4 regions of the Oceanimonas doudoroffii genome follow, and region 2 is predicted to be linked to each of the others. Evidence: predicted binding sites of a transcription regulator. Region 2 holds the regulator's gene; each other region holds the start of a gene.
What was found. The regulator sigma-54, encoded in region 2, starts transcription at its own class of promoters, with help from an activator protein. The targets are predictions, from matches to a motif close to TGGCACNGTTTTNGCTT.

Region 1 (4,193 bases), on a different contig from region 2:
TGTTAAAGAATTTGGCCAGCCAGCCGCGGGACTGGGTATTGGCAAAGTCACCGGTACCGCCATAGTAGATGCGGGCATTGGCCACCCGGGTGGACTCTACCCGGTTGTCAGCGCTGATGTCCTCGGGACGAATCATGCCGCTGATGCGCACATATTCCTCGCCGGTGTTCAGCATCAGCCACTTCTCCCCCTGCACCATGAGGTTGCCGTTGGGCAACACTCGCGCCACGCTCACCGTGATGCTGCCCTGCAGGCTGTTGCTCTGGTTGGTGTTCGCCTGGCCGTCAAACTCGTTATTGCTCGACATGCTGGCGGTCACCGGGTACCCCGCCACATTGATGGGCTGGCCTCCGATGTTGAGCGGATTGATATTGAGGCTGCCGTCCTTGGCCTGCTGGGTGGTCGCTCGTTTCTGGGCTTGGGTTGACTCGGCCAGCTCCACGGTAATGATGTCCCCTACTCGGTGAGCCTTGATGTCGGAATAGAGGCTGTTGGCATAGTTGTCCTGAAAAATGGCGCCATTGGGTTCGAGCTGCTCCTGCCCCGGCCCCGGCATCACGGGGGCATAGGCCGGATCGTCGGGCTTGGGGGTATAGGGCGTGGAGGTACAGGCCGCCAGCAGGGCGGCCGCGCTCAGGATCAGGACACATCTCATGGCCGGCCTCCGGTTACAGCTGCTGGTTGACGTAGGCCAGCATGTCGTCCACGGCGGAAATCACCTTGGAGTTCATTTCATAGACCCGCTGGGCCTGAATCAGGTTGACCAGCTCCTCGGTCACGTTGACGTTGGACGTTTCCAGCATGCCCTGCTTGAGGGTACCAAAGCCATCGGCGCCGGCAATGCCCTGCAACGGCGCACCGCTCGACTGGGTGGCCAGGAAGAGGTTTTCCCCCTTGGGCTGCAGGCCGGCGGGGTTGGCAAAGTCGGTCACGATGAGCTGGCCAATCACCTGGGAGTCGGCCTGACCGGCCAGCTGTACCGATACCTCGCCATTGGTGCCCACGCTGATGCTCTGGGCATTTTCCGGGATCTGCATTTCCGGCAATACCGGGTAGCCATTGCCGGGCGTCACGATAATGCCTTCTTCGTTGAGGGCAAACTGGCCGTTGCGGGTATAGCCGGTGGTACCATCGGGAAGCAGTACTTCAAAAAAGCCGCGGCCGTCGATCATCACATCCAGGGCGTTGTCTGTGGTCTGCACGCTCCCTTGAGTAAAGCTTTTCTGGGTGGCGACCACCTTGCTGCCGGCGCCTAGCATCAGCCCGGAAGGCAGGTTGCTGTCGGCGGTGGCCCGGCCACCGGGCTGGTGAATATTCTGATAGAGCAGGTCTTCAAAGATGGCCCGGCCCTTTTTAAACCCAACGGTGCTGGCGTTGGCCAGGTTGTTGGAGGTCACCGAAATATTGGTCTGCTGGGCGTCGAGCCCGGTCTTGCTAATCCACAATGCGGGGTTCATGTTGCTCTCCTTTAACCGATGCGCAGCAGCTGGGCATGGGCCTTGTCGTTTTCCTCGGCGTGACTCATCATTTTCAGCTGGGTCTCAAAGCGCCGTTGCAGATCGATAAGATGGGTCATTTCGGCGATGGGATTGACGTTACTGCCTTCCAGCGCACCGGCAATCAGCTGCACCTGGGCCGAGGCCGGCTCGGCTTCACCGTCCTTGCGGCGAAACAGGCCGTCATTGCCCTTTTCAATCTGGTCATGGTCCGGCAACACCGTCTTGATGCGCTGCAACTCGGCACCACCATCGGCAGGCTCACCTTCCAACCGTGCAAAGATGGTACCGTCCTTGTTAATCTCCATTTTCTCCAGCGGCAGCGGCAGCACGATGGGATTGCCGCCATCGTCCAGCACATTAAGGCCGGTACTGGTCTGCAGCAGGCCTTCCACCGACACCTGCAGGTTGCCGAAGCGGGTATAAGCCTCGGTTCCGTCCGCCGCTTCCACCGCCAGCCAGCCGTCACCGGCCACGGCCACGTCAAGTTCCCGTCCTGTGGTCTGAATGGGGCCGGCGGCAAAATTTTGCCCCGGCCGCTCGGTCATGGCAAACACCCGGCTGGGCAGGCCTTCACCAAAGGCCTGCATGGCTCGAGCCTGCTCCAGATCGGCACGAAAACCGGTGGTATTGGCGTTGGCCAGGTTATTGGCGCGCAGGGCCACGCTGTGCATGTTTTCCTTGGCGCCCGACATGGCGATATAAAGCAGATGATCCATTTCAGCTCCCGGATTGGCCGAGTGGGTAATGATGGAACTAATGCAAAATCAGTGCCAGTTGAAATCTTCGGCGTCTACCGCGGTAGCGAGCGATGGGTCATGGAATGAATGGACATCAATCAGGACAATATAAAAAACCCGGCACTTAAGCCGGGTTTTCCTTTCAGCAGCCGGTTTGTATTAACGGATTTGCAGTATGGTCTGCTGCAGGGTGCTGTTCACTTCCAGCGCCCGGGAGTTGGCCTGGAAGTTACGCTGGGCGGTGATGAGATCCACCAGCTCACTGGTCAGGTTGGTATTGGACTGTTCCAGTGCGGCCACGCTTACCTTGCCAAAAATACCGGTGTTGGGCTGGCCGCTGACCGCCTCGCCCGACAGCAGCGATTGCCGCCATTGAGTGTCGCCAATCTGGGTCAGGCCCTGCTCGTTGGGAAAACGGGCCATGGCCACTATGCCGAGGTTTTCGGTGCTGCCGTTGCTGTAGGTGGCCTGCACCAGGCCATCGGCTCCCACATCCACCTTGGTCAACCGGCCCACGGTATTGCCGTCCTGAGTGTTGGAAGTCACTTCAAAGGCACCGGCATTCATGCTGGCGTCGGTGATATTGATGGTGATTTGCTGAGTAGCATCAGAGCCGTTAGTAAAGCCCAGCTGATCGGTCTGAATTGAGGTCGCCGAAGCCGGCAGCAGGTTACCACTGGTATCAAACTCCAGCGTCATGCTGTTTGCCGGCACAGCACCATTGCTGGCGAGCGCATCATTGCCATCCACATAAACAAACATTTTCCACTCATTGGCCGGCGCCACCACGGTGTTGTCCTTAACGAAATACTGGGTCACCGTATGAGTATCACCCAGTGAGTCATAAACGGTCATGGAGGTGGATGAGGTATAGGTCGACGAATCGGTGGGGCTGAAGTTGGCCGGATCCAGCGCCGTCGCCTTGGCCGGCAGGTTAACACCGGTTCTGACCTCGGTGGTCGCCACCGGCTCGCCCGCCTTGTCGGGTATACGCAGGGGCTGGGTAGTGTTCAGGCCCAGTCCCGCCGGGGTGCCGTCCTGGTTGGCCTGATAGGTCTGCAGGTAATGTCCCTGAGAGTTGACTACATAGCCCTCGTCATTCAGGCGAAAGGCACCGGCGCGGGTAAAAGTGCGATCCAGCGAGCCCACTTCGTCGGACATCACGAAAAAGCCGCTGCCATTGATGGCCATGTCCAGGGAGTTATTGGTGAACTGCAATGCGCCCTGATGGAACTGCTGGGCCACGGCGGCGGTCTGCACACCACTGCCCGACTGGGTTTTGGCGTTGGCGAAAATGGAGTTGGCGTAGACATCGGCAAACTCGGCTCGGGACTCCTTGAAACCGATGGTGTTGACGTTGGCGATGTTGTTGGCGGTTACGTCCAGATCTTTCTGGGCCGCATTCACGCCGCTGAGAGCAATATTAAAAGACATAAGTTCTCCTTACGCCGCCTTGCGGCTGGCTATTTCCAGAATTTGATTGAGCGGCAGGCCGCCCAGCCCCGCCAGATTGACCAGGGTCGGGCTGTCGGCACTCCCAAGAGTGACACTGTCGACCCGGGCAAATGCCAGGGCGCTCAGCTCTTCCCGCTGGTTGTCGACCAAGCCACTGACCTTGATGTTGTACTTGCCGGTGGGCGCCGGCTCCCCCGCCTCGTTTAATCCGTCCCAGGTGAAATTGACATTACCGCGCTGCTTGCCGTCCAGGGGAATGGTACGCACCAGCTCGCCCTTTTCGTTTTCGATACGAATCAGCACATTGGTGGCGCCTTCACCGGCCACTACCACGCCATCCACCGGCTCGCTGTTGTCCCAGTAGGCCATGGCGCTTGGCACCAGTACCTTCTGCCCCACCAGGCTGGACGCCTGCAGCGCCTGACTGGAGGTCATCACCTCACTCAGCCCCGACAGCTGTTGGGTCATGTTGTTGATGCCGTCGGCGGTAGAAAAGGAGGTC
Region 2 (4,193 bases):
TACTTTATCGACAAGGAGCAGATGGAGGCCGAAAGCCAGGGCGGCAAGGACAGGGTCACCACCATCTTCCTGCCCGAGCAGGTGCAGAATTTCGACGAGCAGGACAAGAACTGAGCATGGCGATACTGAAAGCGCGCGGCCTGCAGAAAAGCTACAAGGGCCGCAAAGTGGTGGCCGACGTCAGCCTGACCGTTAACACCGGTCAGATCGTGGGTCTGCTCGGCCCCAACGGTGCCGGCAAGACCACCTCCTTTTACATGATTGTGGGCCTGGTCCAGCGGGACGCCGGCAGCATCACCATCGACGGCCAGGATATCAGTCACGAGCCCATGCACGTGCGCGCCCGCTCCGGCATTGGCTACCTGCCCCAGGAGGCCTCGATTTTTCGCCGCCTGAGCGTGGCCGACAACCTGATGGCGGTGCTGCAGACCCGCAAGGATCTGAATGCCGACGGCCGCAGCGAGAAAATGGAACAGCTGCTGGAAGAATTCAACATTACCCATATTCGCGACAGCCTGGGAATGAGTCTGTCCGGCGGCGAACGGCGGCGGGTTGAGATCGCCCGGGCGCTGGCGGCGGATCCGCGCTTTATTCTGCTCGACGAACCCTTTGCCGGTGTGGATCCCATTTCGGTGATAGACATCAAGAAAATCATTCTGCACCTCAGGGACAGAGGACTGGGCGTACTGATCACCGATCACAATGTGCGCGAGACCCTGGACGTGTGCGAAAAGGCCTATATTGTCAGTCATGGGCACCGCATCGCCGCCGGCACACCGACGGAAATCCTCGCCAACGAGCAGGTCAAAAAGGTTTATCTCGGCGAACAATTCAGCCTCTGAAGGCACCGCAACCCGCGGTTGATATGGAAGGACGTTTGCATACATGAAGCCGACTCTTCAGTTACGTCTGGGCCAGCAGCTGACCATGACGCCCCAGCTGCAGCAGGCCATTCGCCTGTTGCAGCTGTCCAGCATGGAGCTGCAGCAGGAAATTCAGCAGGCGCTGGACAGCAACCCCCTGCTGGAGCAGGAGGAAGCCGACAGCGTCAAGGTGGCCGACAACCGCAACGAAGAGCAGATGGCCGCCGACACCGCCATGGAGCGCAACCAGCTGTCCGAAGACTTGCCCATGGACACCAGCTGGGAGGAGGTTTACACCGCCTCTCCGGTCAGCGGCGGCGCCGGCCTGCCGGAAGGGCTGGAAGACAGCGTTTACCAGGGTGAAACCACCGAGAGCCTGCAGGACTACCTGATCTGGCAGATGAATCTGACCCCTTTCAGTGACACCGATCAGGCCATCGCCATGGCCATAATCGATGCCGTCGACGACGCCGGCTACCTCACCGCCGGTATCGACGATCTGCTGGAAGCGGTATCGGCCCGGGAGCTCGGTATCGAGGCCGACGAAGTGGAAGCAGTGCTCAAGCGTATTCAGCACTTCGACCCCATCGGCGTGGCCGCCCGCAGCGTGCAGGAGTGCCTGTGCATTCAGCTGGAGCAGTATCCGCCCGACACACCCTGGCTGAGTGAAGCCCGCGCCTTGCTGGCCCAGCACATGGACCTGCTCGGCAACCGTGACTACCGCAGCCTGCAGCGCAAGACCAAGCTCAAGGAAGACGAGCTCCGGGAAGTGCTGGCGCTGATTCAGCAACTGGAGCCCCGCCCCGGCAGCAGCATTATTCAGGGTAACTCCGAATACGTCATTCCCGATGTGGTGGTCACCAAGCGCAGCGGGGTCTGGGTGGTGGAACTCAACCCAGAGGCCATGCCCAAGATACGGCTCAACCAGACCTACGCGGCCCTGGCCAGCAAGCCCCGCAACAGCGAGGACGGCCAGTTTATTCGCAATCACCTGCAGGACGCCAAGTGGTTTCTCAAGAGCCTTGAAAGCCGAAATGAGACGCTGCTCAAGGTTGCCAATTGTATTGTTGAACAACAACAGGCATTCTTTGAATATGGAGAAGAGGCCATGAAGCCCATGGTGCTGAACCATGTGGCGGAAGCGGTGGAGATGCACGAATCCACCATCTCCCGGGTGACCACACAGAAGTTCATGCACAGCCCCCGTGGCGTGTTTGAACTCAAGTATTTCTTCTTCAGTCATGTGGGCACCGACGACGGGGGTGAGTGTTCGTCCACGGCAATTCGCGCCCTGATCAAGAAGCTGGTCGGGGCCGAAAACCCGGCCAAGCCGCTGAGCGACAGCAAAATTGCCCAGCTGCTGGCCGACCAGGGGATCAAGGTGGCCAGGCGAACCATCGCCAAGTACAGGGAGTCACTGGCCATTCCCCCTTCCAATCAGCGCAAACGCCTGGTTTAAAGGCAACGACAGAAGGAAGACGTTATGCAAATAAATCTGACCGGACACCATGTCGAGATCACCGATGCCCTGCGTGATTATGTGAACAGCAAGTTTACCCGGCTGGAACGCCATTTCGATCACATCACCAATGCGCACGTCATCCTTAATGTGGAAAAAATGCAGCAAATCGCCGAAGCCAAGCTGAACGTCACCGGCGGCGAGCTGTTTGCCAACTCCCAGCATGAAAACATGTATGCGGCCATCGACAGCCTCATCGACAAGCTGGATCGTCAAATCATCAAACACAAAGAAAAACTCAAGCAAAAATAACCATGGAAGTCGCCGACATACTCAGCAGGGGCTGCACCCGCAGTGCAGTCCCCTGCACGAGCAAAAAACGTGCTCTGGAAATTATCAGCGAGCTGGCTGCCGAACATCTCAATATCGGCAGCCAGCCGCTTTTTGACTGTCTGCTGGCCCGAGAGAAAATGGGCAGTACCGGCATCGGCAATGGCATCGCCATTCCTCACGGCCGGATCAGCGATGACAACAAGGCGACTGCCGTACTGCTTACCTTTGCCGAGCCGGTGGAGTTCGACGCCATCGACAACCAGCCGGTGGGCTTGGTGTTTGCCCTGCTGGTACCGGAGCAGGAATGCAAGCAACACCTCAAGACCCTGTCGCTGATCGCCGAGAAACTGAGTAACAAGCAGGTGTGCCGGCAATTACGTCAGGCCGGCAGCGATGAGGAACTCTATCAAATCATGATTTCAGCCTGAGGATAGCAAGATGCAGCTGGTGATCGTCAGTGGCCGTTCCGGTTCGGGCAAAACCGTGGCCTTGCGGGTACTTGAAGATCTCGGCCATTACTGCGTCGACAACCTGCCGGTGGCGCTGCTGCCGGAGCTGGTGCGGCTGCGCCGGGACAAACCCGGAGCGGTGGCGGTAAGCATAGACGTACGCAACCTGCCCGACAGTGCCGAGCAGCTGGAAGCCTTTCTGGCCGAGGTGCGAGCCATGGATGACGTTCAGCCTTCCAGCATCTTTATCGACGCCGACAATTCGGTGCTGATCCGCCGCTTTGGGGACACTCGCCGGCTGCATCCGCTGTCCCGCCACAGCCTGACCCTGGACGAGGCCATTCGCGAAGAAACTCATCTGCTGGCGCCACTGTCGTCGGACGCGGACCTGCGCATCGATACCTCGTCCTTAAGCATTCACGATCTCAGCGAAATCATTCGCGAACGCATCCTCGGCAAGAAAGAAAAGGAATTGAACTGGGTGTTCGAGTCCTTTGGCTACAAATACGGCGTTTCCAAGGACGCCGACTTCGTGTTTGACGCCCGTTTTCTGCCCAACCCCCACTGGATTGCCGAACTGCGCCCCTTTACCGGCCAGGATCAGCCGGTGGCCGATTACCTGAGCAGCCAGCCCGAGGTGATGAAATACCTGTGGCAGCTGGAAAACCTGCTGATCACCTGGATGCCCCACCTGGAACGCAATAACCGCAGCTATGTCACCGTGGCCATCGGCTGCACCGGCGGTCAGCACCGTTCGGTCTTCATCGCCGAACAGCTGGCCCGGGTCTTTGGCCAGATGGGCAAAAGCGTGCAGCTACGTCACCGTACTCTGGAAAAGCGCAATGCCGAAAATTGAACGCGACCTGCAAATCGTCAACAAGCTAGGGCTGCACGCCCGGGCCGCCATTCAGCTGGTGCAGCTGACCCAGCAATTCGACGCCGAAGTCACCGTGTGCAACCAGCAGAAAGAGGCCCCCGCCAACAGCGTCATGGGCCTGCTGATGCTGGAAACGGCCCAGGGACACGCCATTCGCGTGGTGGCCGAGGGCCCGGAAGCGGAAGCCGCCATGAATGCCGTGGCCCGGCTGG
Region 3 (4,193 bases), on a different contig from region 2:
AACAACAGGCTTCCCTGCAGCAGCAACTGGACAGACTGCCCCTGCCGGGCTTTGAACTGGACCTGGACCGGCTGGGCTGCTTTCCCCGGGCCGGCGTGGTCTGGCTGGGACCGAGTGCCCCGCCACCCGCGCTGATGCAGCTGGCCGACACCGTGGAGCTCAAATGCCGAGCCTTGGGGGTGGGCAAACCCCACAAGGCCTACCGCCCCCACATCACCCTGTTTCGCCATTGCAAAACCGACACCCTGCCCGTTATACAGCCGGTGCATTACCGGCCCCAGTCCCTGTGTCTGTACCGTTCCACCCTGACCGACCAGGGGCCCGAGTACCACTGCCTGCAGCGCTGGCCGCTTGCAGAGTAAAGTGTTGCCGGGAGCACCACACTGCAAAGCAGAGTCCCTTGCCCGACGGCATTGCACGGCCTAACAGCCAAGCTCAACCGGCAGCGGCTCAATCAACGTCATGCCGTCCGGAGAAATCGCCGCCTTCCAGGCCAGGCATTCCACGCCGGCGGCCACGGCCTCACGCACCAGCGCAGCATATTTTGAGTCCAGGTGCTCGGCGGGGCTGACCCGCTCAATGCCGGTGTGCAGCACGCAAAACAGCATCACGGCCCGGTGGCCGGCCTGGGCACACTCCATCAGTTCGCGCACATGCTTTTGCGCCCGCACGCTCTGGGTATCGGGAAAAAAGCCATTACCCTGCCCTTCATGCAGGGTCACGCTTTTCACCTCCACATAGCAGTCGGGCAGGTTGGGGCCGCTCAGCATAAAGTCGATGCGACTGTTCTCGGCACCGTAACGCACCTCGGCGCGCACACGCTCATAGCCGGCCAGGGCAGCTATACGCTGTTCGCTCAACGCCTCGGCCACCAGCTGGTTGGCCCGGGCGGTGTTGACGCAAATCAAGTCCCCGGCGTCGTCCCGGCACAGCTCCCAGGTGTGGGCATATTTGCGTTTGGGATTGTCGGAGGTGGAGTAATACACGCGCCAGCCGGGTTCGGCGCAGCCGGTCATACGACCGGTGTTGGGGCAGTGCAGAGTCAACTCGTTATCATCGACAATAATGTCGGCCAGAAAGCGTTTATAACGCCGAATCAGCCGTCCCTGAGCCAGGGTAGAGGCAAAATGCAAAATAATACCTATAGTTGTTGAAATGACGTGAAATGGTAACCGTAGCAGGGTCAGGGCCTCCAGCCTTGAAAAGTGAAAGGCCCGCCCCCATCTGGAGTGCTCACCAAAAGAGATGCCACCTCTTTGGGTGGTTATCGTGGTTTGCGAACACCGGCCATGGCCGTTCGAAGACCACTTTCGCAGAAACAGCACGGTAAAATTGCGTTGCCAATATGCTTTCTGCTATAGATAGCCGCTTCTCAAGTTAGGTTGGCGCAATATTTGCTTTTTAGGAGATACGGAATGCCAGCAGTCGAAACCAAAAAATCTCTCGGTATTCTGGCTATTGCCGGTGTTGAGCCCTACCAGGCCAAGCCCGACGAAGAATACATGAACGAAGCGCAAAAAACGCACTTCCGCAAGATTCTGGGCGCCTGGCGCAATCAATTGCGCGAAGAAGTGGATCGCACCGTGGGCCACATGAAGGACGAGGCCGCCAACTTCCCCGATCCGGTTGACCGGGCCGCCCAGGAAGAAGAGTTTGCCCTTGAGCTGCGTGCCCGGGATCGGGAGCGTAAACTGATCAAGAAGATCGAAAAAACCCTGCAGAAAATCGACGACGACGATTTCGGTTTTTGCGAGCACTGTGGTGTGGAAATCGGCATTCGCCGGCTGGAAGCCCGCCCCACCGCCGATCTGTGCATCGACTGCAAGACACTGGCCGAGATCAAGGAAAAGCAGATGGCCGGTTACTGACCGGTCCGTTACGCCATGAACACCACAGCGCCCGACCGCTACACAGGGCGCTTTGCTCCCTCCCCCAGCGGTCCCCTTCATTTCGGCTCCCTTGTCGCCGCCCTCGGCAGTTACCTGCAGGCACGCAGCCTGGCGGGGCGATGGCTGGTGCGCATGGAGGATCTGGATCCGCCCCGGGAAGTGCCCGGTGCCGCCGACGACATATTGCGCACCCTGGATGCCTTTGGCCTGCACTGGGACGGCGAGCTGGTCTATCAGAGCCGGCGCCACGGCCGCTATCAGCAGATACTGGACGACTGGGCCAGCCGCGGCCTGATTTATCACTGCCACTGCACCCGCAAACAGATTGCCGCCGCCGGTGGCCTCTATACCGGCCACTGCCGCGAGCTCGGCTTGCCGGCGAAAAATGCCGCCGTGCGGCTGAAAATGACCACACCGGTCTATGGCTTTGAGGATGGCCTGCAGGGCGCCGTGTCGGTGGACGAGCGGCTTTCGGAAGAGGACTTTATCGTGCGCCGGCGCGACGGCCTCTATGCCTACAACCTGGCGGTGGTGATCGATGACATGGACGCGGGTGTCACACAGGTAGTGCGCGGCGCCGACCTGCTGGAACCCACGGTACGCCAGATTGCCCTCTACCGGCTGCTGCACGCTCCCGAACCGGGCTGGCTGCACCTGCCGCTGGCGGTGCACGGCGGCCACAAACTGTCAAAGCAGAACCATGCGCCGGCCCTCGACACTCGGGCCCCGGGGCATGCCCTGTGGCAGGCGCTGACCTTTCTGGGACAGCAGCCACCAACGGATCTATTCGGTGCCGGCGCGACCGAGCTGCTGGCCTGGGCGGTGCGCAACTGGCGCCTGGAGAAGGTGCCCAAAGGGCCACAGATTGAGCTGAATTGCACCGACAGTTCGCATTTTCAGCGCCCTGCGCTATCATAGTGCGCCGATTTTTCAACCCCGAGCCCCGCGAGGTGTCCCATTTTTTCCCAGATTGCCGGCTTTTGTAAAAAGCTGCTGACCCGACAACAGGAGGCGTTGCCCTTGCAACCCGTGGTACTGACGCGCGACCAGCACGGTATTTCGCGCCGACAAATCAGTGAGAACGCCCTCAAGGTACTCTATCGCCTGAACAAGGCAGGCTTTGACGCCTACCTGGTGGGCGGTGGCGTGCGCGACCTGCTGCTGGGACGCCAGCCCAAAGACTTCGACGTGGCCACCAATGCCACGCCCGAGCAGGTCAAGGGGCTGTTCAGCAACTGCCGGCTGGTGGGGCGTCGCTTTCGCCTGGCCCATGTGTTGTTTGGCCGCGACGTGATCGAGGTGGCCACCTTTCGCGGCCATCATCACAGCGTCAACACCAGCAAGCACATCTCCGCCCGTTCCAAGGAAGGCATGCTGCTGCGCGACAACGTCTACGGCACCATAGAGGAAGACGCCGAACGTCGCGACTTTACCGTCAACGCCCTTTACTACAACATTGCCGACTTCACCGTGCACGGCTTTGCCGGCGGCCTGGCCGATCTGGAAGCCCGCCGCCTGGAGCTGATTGGCGATCCCCAAACCCGCTACCGGGAAGATCCGGTGCGCATGCTGCGAGCGGTACGTTTCTCCGCCAAGCTGGGACTGTCCATCAGTCCGCGCACCGAAGCCCCGATCAAGGAGCTGGCGCCGCTGCTGACCGATATTCCCCCGGCCCGGCTGTTTGAGGAGACCCTCAAGCTGCTGCTGGCCGGCCAGGGCGTGGAAACCTATCGCCAACTGCAGCACTACGGCCTGTTCGCGCCGCTGTTTCCGGAAGCCGCCGAGGTCATGGGGCGAGGCAACAACCGTTATGGCCGCTTTATCGAGCTGGCCCTGGCCAATACCGACGAGCGCATCGCCCAGGATCAACGGGTCACCCCCGCCTTCCTCTACGCCGCCCTGCTGTGGGGCCCGGTGGAAACCCGCACTCAGGAATTCGTCAACGAGGGCGGGCTGGGCTATCACGATGCCTTTATGCTGGCCGCCGACGACGTGATTGGCCGCCAGGTGAAAAGCGTGGCCATACCACGGCGCTTCAGCACCGTGGTGCGCGATATCTGGCAACTGCAGGACAGGCTCACCAAGCGCGCTGGCAAGCGCCCCTTCCGCCTGCTGGAGCACCCGAAATTCCGCGCCGGCTACGACTTTCTGCTGCTGCGGGCCGAGCTGGATCCGCGCCTCAAGGAGCTGGCCGAATGGTGGACCGAGTTCCAGCAGGCCAACCCGGTGGAGCGCCACCCGGCGGAGCGTCATTCGGCCGAGCGTCAGCCACAAAGCCGCAATGACGAGGGCAAGGACGGCGGC
Region 4 (4,193 bases), on a different contig from region 2:
GGCCAGGCTCCAGCATTCGCCCCGGCTCAGCGGCCGCCGGCTCCACCAGGCCGGCAGCGAGGCCGGGGCCTCGCTGGCAATCCAGCTGGCCTGCCAGCCGGGCCTGACCGGGCTGGCCTGCACCTGGCTTTGCTTGAAGGCGGGCTGGCCGGACAGGGCACAGCCCCGGGCTTCGGTCAGATCGTTGACCCGGCCACCGGCACTGAACTCTCCGCTCCAGTGCATGGGCACAAACACCTGTTCGCGGGCCATGTCATCGTCGGCCACCGGGCGCACCAGTATGCTGGCTCGCGCGTTGCTGAGGGCCAGCAGATCATTCTGGCCCAGTCCGAGGCGGGCCAGGGTGTCGGGGTGCAGGTGGGCCCGAGGCTCGGTGGCCGCCGCCATCAGCCGTGCCACATGGCCGGTGCGGCTCATGGTGTGCCACTGATCCCGCAGCCGGCCGGTATTGAGCAGTAACGCCCGGGTGCCGGGGCCGGCCTGCGGAGCCGCCGTCCGCAGCCGCGCCCGGCCATCGGCAGTGGCAAAGCGGCCATCGGCAAACAGTCGGGCCGGGCCGCCGTGCTGACCCGCCAGGGGCCAGCTCAACGGGTGCAGGGCGTCGTAGTCGGCATCGCTCAGGGTGCCGAGCGCCCCCAGGTTGAACAGCCGCTCGCCCCGGTTTTCAAAACCGGAAAGGGCGGCGTGTTCACGAAAAATGGCGGCGGGGGAGTCAAAGTCAAAGGCACCGGTAAAGCCCATGGCGCGTGCCACCTGGCACAGGGCCCACCAGTCCGGTTTGGCGGCCCCCGGAGCCGCGCGAAAGGGGCGCTGGCGGGAGATGATGCGTGTCGAGTTGGTGACGGTGCCGTCCTTTTCGCCCCAGCCGGCGGCGGGCAGCAGCACGTCGGCCAGCCGGGCGGTGTCGGTGGCGGGGCTGATGTCGGAGACGATCAGCAACTCGCAACGGGCCAGGGCACGACGGGCCCGGGCACTGTCGGGCAGCGACACCGCCGGATTGGTGCCCATCACCCACAACGCCTTGATTTCACCCCGCTCCAGCGCCGCCATCATGTCCATGGCCTTGTGCCCGGGCCCCTGGGCCAGGCGCTCGGTGCCCCAGAAGCGGGCTACCCTGTCCCGGTTGGCGGGGGCAAAGTCCATGTGGGCCGCCAGCTGATTGGCCAGCCCCCCCACCTCGCGTCCGCCCATGGCGTTGGGCTGGCCGGTCAGTGAAAAGGGCGCCGCGCCCGGCTTGCCGATACGGCCGGTGAGCAGGTGGCAATTGATGATGGCGCCGGCGTTGTGGGTGCCCTGGAGCGACTGGTTGATGCCCATGCAGAACAGGGTCAGGGTTTGGGGGTGGGCCTGGAACAGGCGATAGAAATGCAGCAGCCGTTCCAGGCTCAGGCCGGTGGTGTCGGCTACTTGCTCGGGGGCGAACTCGGGCGCGGACAGCTGCTGCCGCAGTTCGTCCAGGCCCGCCACATGCCGAGTGACGAAATCCCGATCGATGGCCCCCTGGTCTAGCAGATAGCGGGCCAGACCGTTGAACAACGCCAGATCCGAGCCCGGGGTGATGGCCAGGTGCAGATCCGCCTGACGGGCGGTGGCGGTTGCCCTGGGGTCGATCACGACCCATTGCTGGCGCGGCTTGGCGGCCCGGGCGGCTTCCAGCCGGCGAAACAGGACCGGATGGGTCCATGCGGTATTGGCGCCGGCGATCACCACCAGCTCGGCCTCGTCGATGTCGTCGTAGCAGGCGGGCACCGCATCCTCGCCAAAGGCGTACTGGTGGGCGGCGACGGCGGACGACATGCACAGCCGGGAGTTGGTGTCGATATTGGCCGAGCCGATAAAGCCCTTCATCAGCTTGTTGGCCACATAGTAGTCTTCGGTCAGCATCTGGCCCGAGCCGTAAAAGGCCACCGCCTCTGGGCCGTGTTGCTCGATAATGTCGTTCAGGCGCAGGGCGATGTGTTCGATCGCCGCCGGCCAGTCCACTTCCTTTCCCTTGATCCTGGGGTAGAGCAGGCGACTGGGCAGGCGCTGGCTTTCCGTCAGTGCCGTGCCCTTCACACAGAGGGCACCCCGGTTGGCGGGATGACGTTTATCGCCCTGTACGGCGCCTTGCTGGTCGACCCGTATGCCGCAGCCAACGCCGCAATAGGGACAGGTGGTCTCAGTGAAAGCTGTCATCGTGGCCCTGCAAAACATAAAAAGATGGTTCATCTCATCAGGCAAGGGCCGTGCCATTTTTATAAATGTTTACTTATCAATTGTTTATGTTTCTGCGCGAAAGATGTGCTGCACCAATACAAGGCAGGCGCCCGGCGTGGTGCAGCGGCTCAGGGCGCCATGGAGCCGGTCCAGGTGCGTATAAAACCCTGCTTGTCGAGGGGATCCAGTGCCGGCAGCAGTGCCGGGGTGAGGGGAATGGGGGTGACCGGCCCCTCGGGGCGCACGGTCAGCCCGGCTTCGGGGGTAAACAGCGGCAGCAGGCCACCGTCGGCCAGCGCCGCCTGGCCGACGGGGGACAGCATAAAGTCGAGCAGCTCGCCCGCCAGTTGTGGCTGCCGGGCATAGCGGGAAATCAGCGCCAGGCGCATCAACAGCAGGCTGTAGTCCCGGGGAGCCACCGCCGCCAGTTGGGGATGGTTGTCGACGGCGGCGGCCACATAAGAGCCCAGCAGGTTATAGCCCAGCACGGCCCGGCCTTCGGCCAGCTCGGTGAGCATTTGGTTGCTGCTTTCACTCAGGCGTACCGACAGGCCGCCAAAGGCTTCCAGCAGCCGGCCGTAGCTTTCCCCCTGCTGGCTGTCCTGGGTGGCCAGCAAATAGCCCACGCCGCTCTGGGTGATGTCATAGGCGCGAATACGCCCCTGAAAACGCGCGGGATCCCGGCGCAGCAGGGCCAGCAGCTCCTGGCGGCTGCGGGGCAGGGCATGAGGGCCCAACAGATCGCGGTTGAATACCATGACCACCGGCTCCACGGTCAGGGCGAACAGCTCATGCCGCCAGTGCACGCCGGCGGGCAGGGCATCGGTGCGGTCGGAGTGCCAGGGCCGAGCATGGCCGTCGTTGACCAGTTTAAGCTGCAGATCCATGGCCGAGCTCAGCAACAGATCGGCCGGTGAGTCCCTGCCTTCTTCCAGAAAGCGCTGATACAGCTGCTGGGAATTGAAGTCCACAAAGACAATGGCCACGTCGGGCCGGCGACGCTGAAAGGCCTGCAGCAGGGGCGCCATGTGCTGGTAGTCGGTGGCGCTATAGAGCACCAGTTGCGTTTGCTCCACCCCGGTGGCAGGCAGCCGTATGCTTTGTTCCGCCCACGCCGTCGGCAGCAGGCATAACAGCAGTAGGATCAGCCAGTTCACAGCCAGGCCTCCGTGCCAAAACGAATTTCCACCGTCAGGCCGTGAGGGTGGTTATCGGTGAGGCGAATGCGGGCATGATGGTGCTCGGCCACGTCCCGAGCGATGGCCATGCCCAGGCCGCTGCCGTGATGGCGGCTGGCGGTGCCTCGGTAAAAACGTTCAAACACCCTTTCTTTCTCCTGGTCGGCAATGCCCGGGCCCGAATCCCGAATGTAAATGCAGCCGTCGGCACCCACGGCGATCTCCACCAGGCCGTCGGCCGGACTGTGGGCCACGGCGTTTTCGATCAGGTTGTTGAGCATCTGGGTCAGGGCAAAGGCGTCGCCGCGCAGTTGCCGCTCCGCCGGCGCCGGCACAAAGGCCAGCTCCACGCCCCGATGCAGGGCCTGGACTGCCAGCTCCATGCACACCTGCCGTACCAGGGCGTTGAGCGCCACCGGCTCCGGCTCGCGGCTGTGAAAGCGGTGATCGAGCAGCGCCTGATTGAGCAGGTGACGCACCGTTAAAGACAGCTGATCGCATTGCTCCACCAGTTGCGCCAGCAGTCGTTGCCGACGGCCGTTATCGCCCTCGTCCCGCGCGTTTTCGCACAGGGCCCGCAGGGTGGCCAGGGGCGTGCGCAGCTGATGGGCGGCCACCGAGGTATAGGACTCCACCCGTTCCAGCAGGGCTTGCTGGCGGGCGATGAAGTCGTTGATGGTGTCGAGCAGGGGCAGGGTTTCTTTCGGCACCGGCAGCGCCAGGGGGGTCAGATCCCGGGGCGAGCGCCGGGACAGGGCCCGGGCCAACTGCCGAAACGGACTAAAGGCGTAATAGATGCCCAGCCACAGCAGACCC

Region 1: flgF (flagellar basal-body rod protein FlgF) is a predicted target of sigma-54. The motif match lies at 2,256-2,272, and genes of this name have one in related genera.
Region 3: dksA (RNA polymerase-binding protein DksA) is a predicted target of sigma-54. The motif match lies at 1,384-1,400, and genes of this name have one in related genera.
Region 4: B6S08_RS09195 (nitrate reductase) is a predicted target of sigma-54. The motif match lies at 2,218-2,234, and genes of this name have one in related genera.

The regions. Positions count from the first base shown of each region.
Region 1 covers NZ_NBIM01000001.1:1,569,179-1,573,371, forward strand. Annotated here, with positions in the region: gene flgH (flagellar basal body L-ring protein FlgH) at 1-655, opposite strand, end outside; gene flgG (flagellar basal-body rod protein FlgG) at 669-1,457, opposite strand; gene flgF (flagellar basal-body rod protein FlgF) at 1,469-2,215, opposite strand; gene flgE (flagellar hook protein FlgE) at 2,396-3,670, opposite strand; gene B6S08_RS07275 (flagellar hook assembly protein FlgD) at 3,680-4,193, opposite strand, start outside.
Region 2 covers NZ_NBIM01000005.1:145,483-149,675, forward strand. Annotated here, with positions in the region: gene lptA (lipopolysaccharide transport periplasmic protein LptA) at 1-114, shown strand, start outside; gene lptB (LPS export ABC transporter ATP-binding protein) at 117-842, shown strand; gene B6S08_RS14105 (RNA polymerase factor sigma-54) at 886-2,322, shown strand; gene hpf (ribosome hibernation promoting factor) at 2,347-2,634, shown strand; gene ptsN (PTS IIA-like nitrogen regulatory protein PtsN) at 2,637-3,083, shown strand; gene rapZ (RNase adapter RapZ) at 3,094-3,960, shown strand; gene B6S08_RS14125 (HPr family phosphocarrier protein) at 3,947-4,193, shown strand, end outside.
Region 3 covers NZ_NBIM01000010.1:38,771-42,963, forward strand. Annotated here, with positions in the region: gene thpR (RNA 2',3'-cyclic phosphodiesterase) at 1-362, shown strand, start outside; gene sfsA (DNA/RNA nuclease SfsA) at 423-1,133, opposite strand; gene dksA (RNA polymerase-binding protein DksA) at 1,416-1,868, shown strand; gene gluQRS (tRNA glutamyl-Q(34) synthetase GluQRS) at 1,884-2,807, shown strand; gene pcnB (polynucleotide adenylyltransferase PcnB) at 2,910-4,193, shown strand, end outside.
Region 4 covers NZ_NBIM01000001.1:1,983,216-1,987,408, reverse strand. Annotated here, with positions in the region: gene B6S08_RS09195 (nitrate reductase) at 1-2,178, opposite strand, end outside; gene B6S08_RS09190 (ABC transporter substrate-binding protein) at 2,328-3,356, opposite strand; gene B6S08_RS09185 (sensor histidine kinase) at 3,353-4,193, opposite strand, start outside.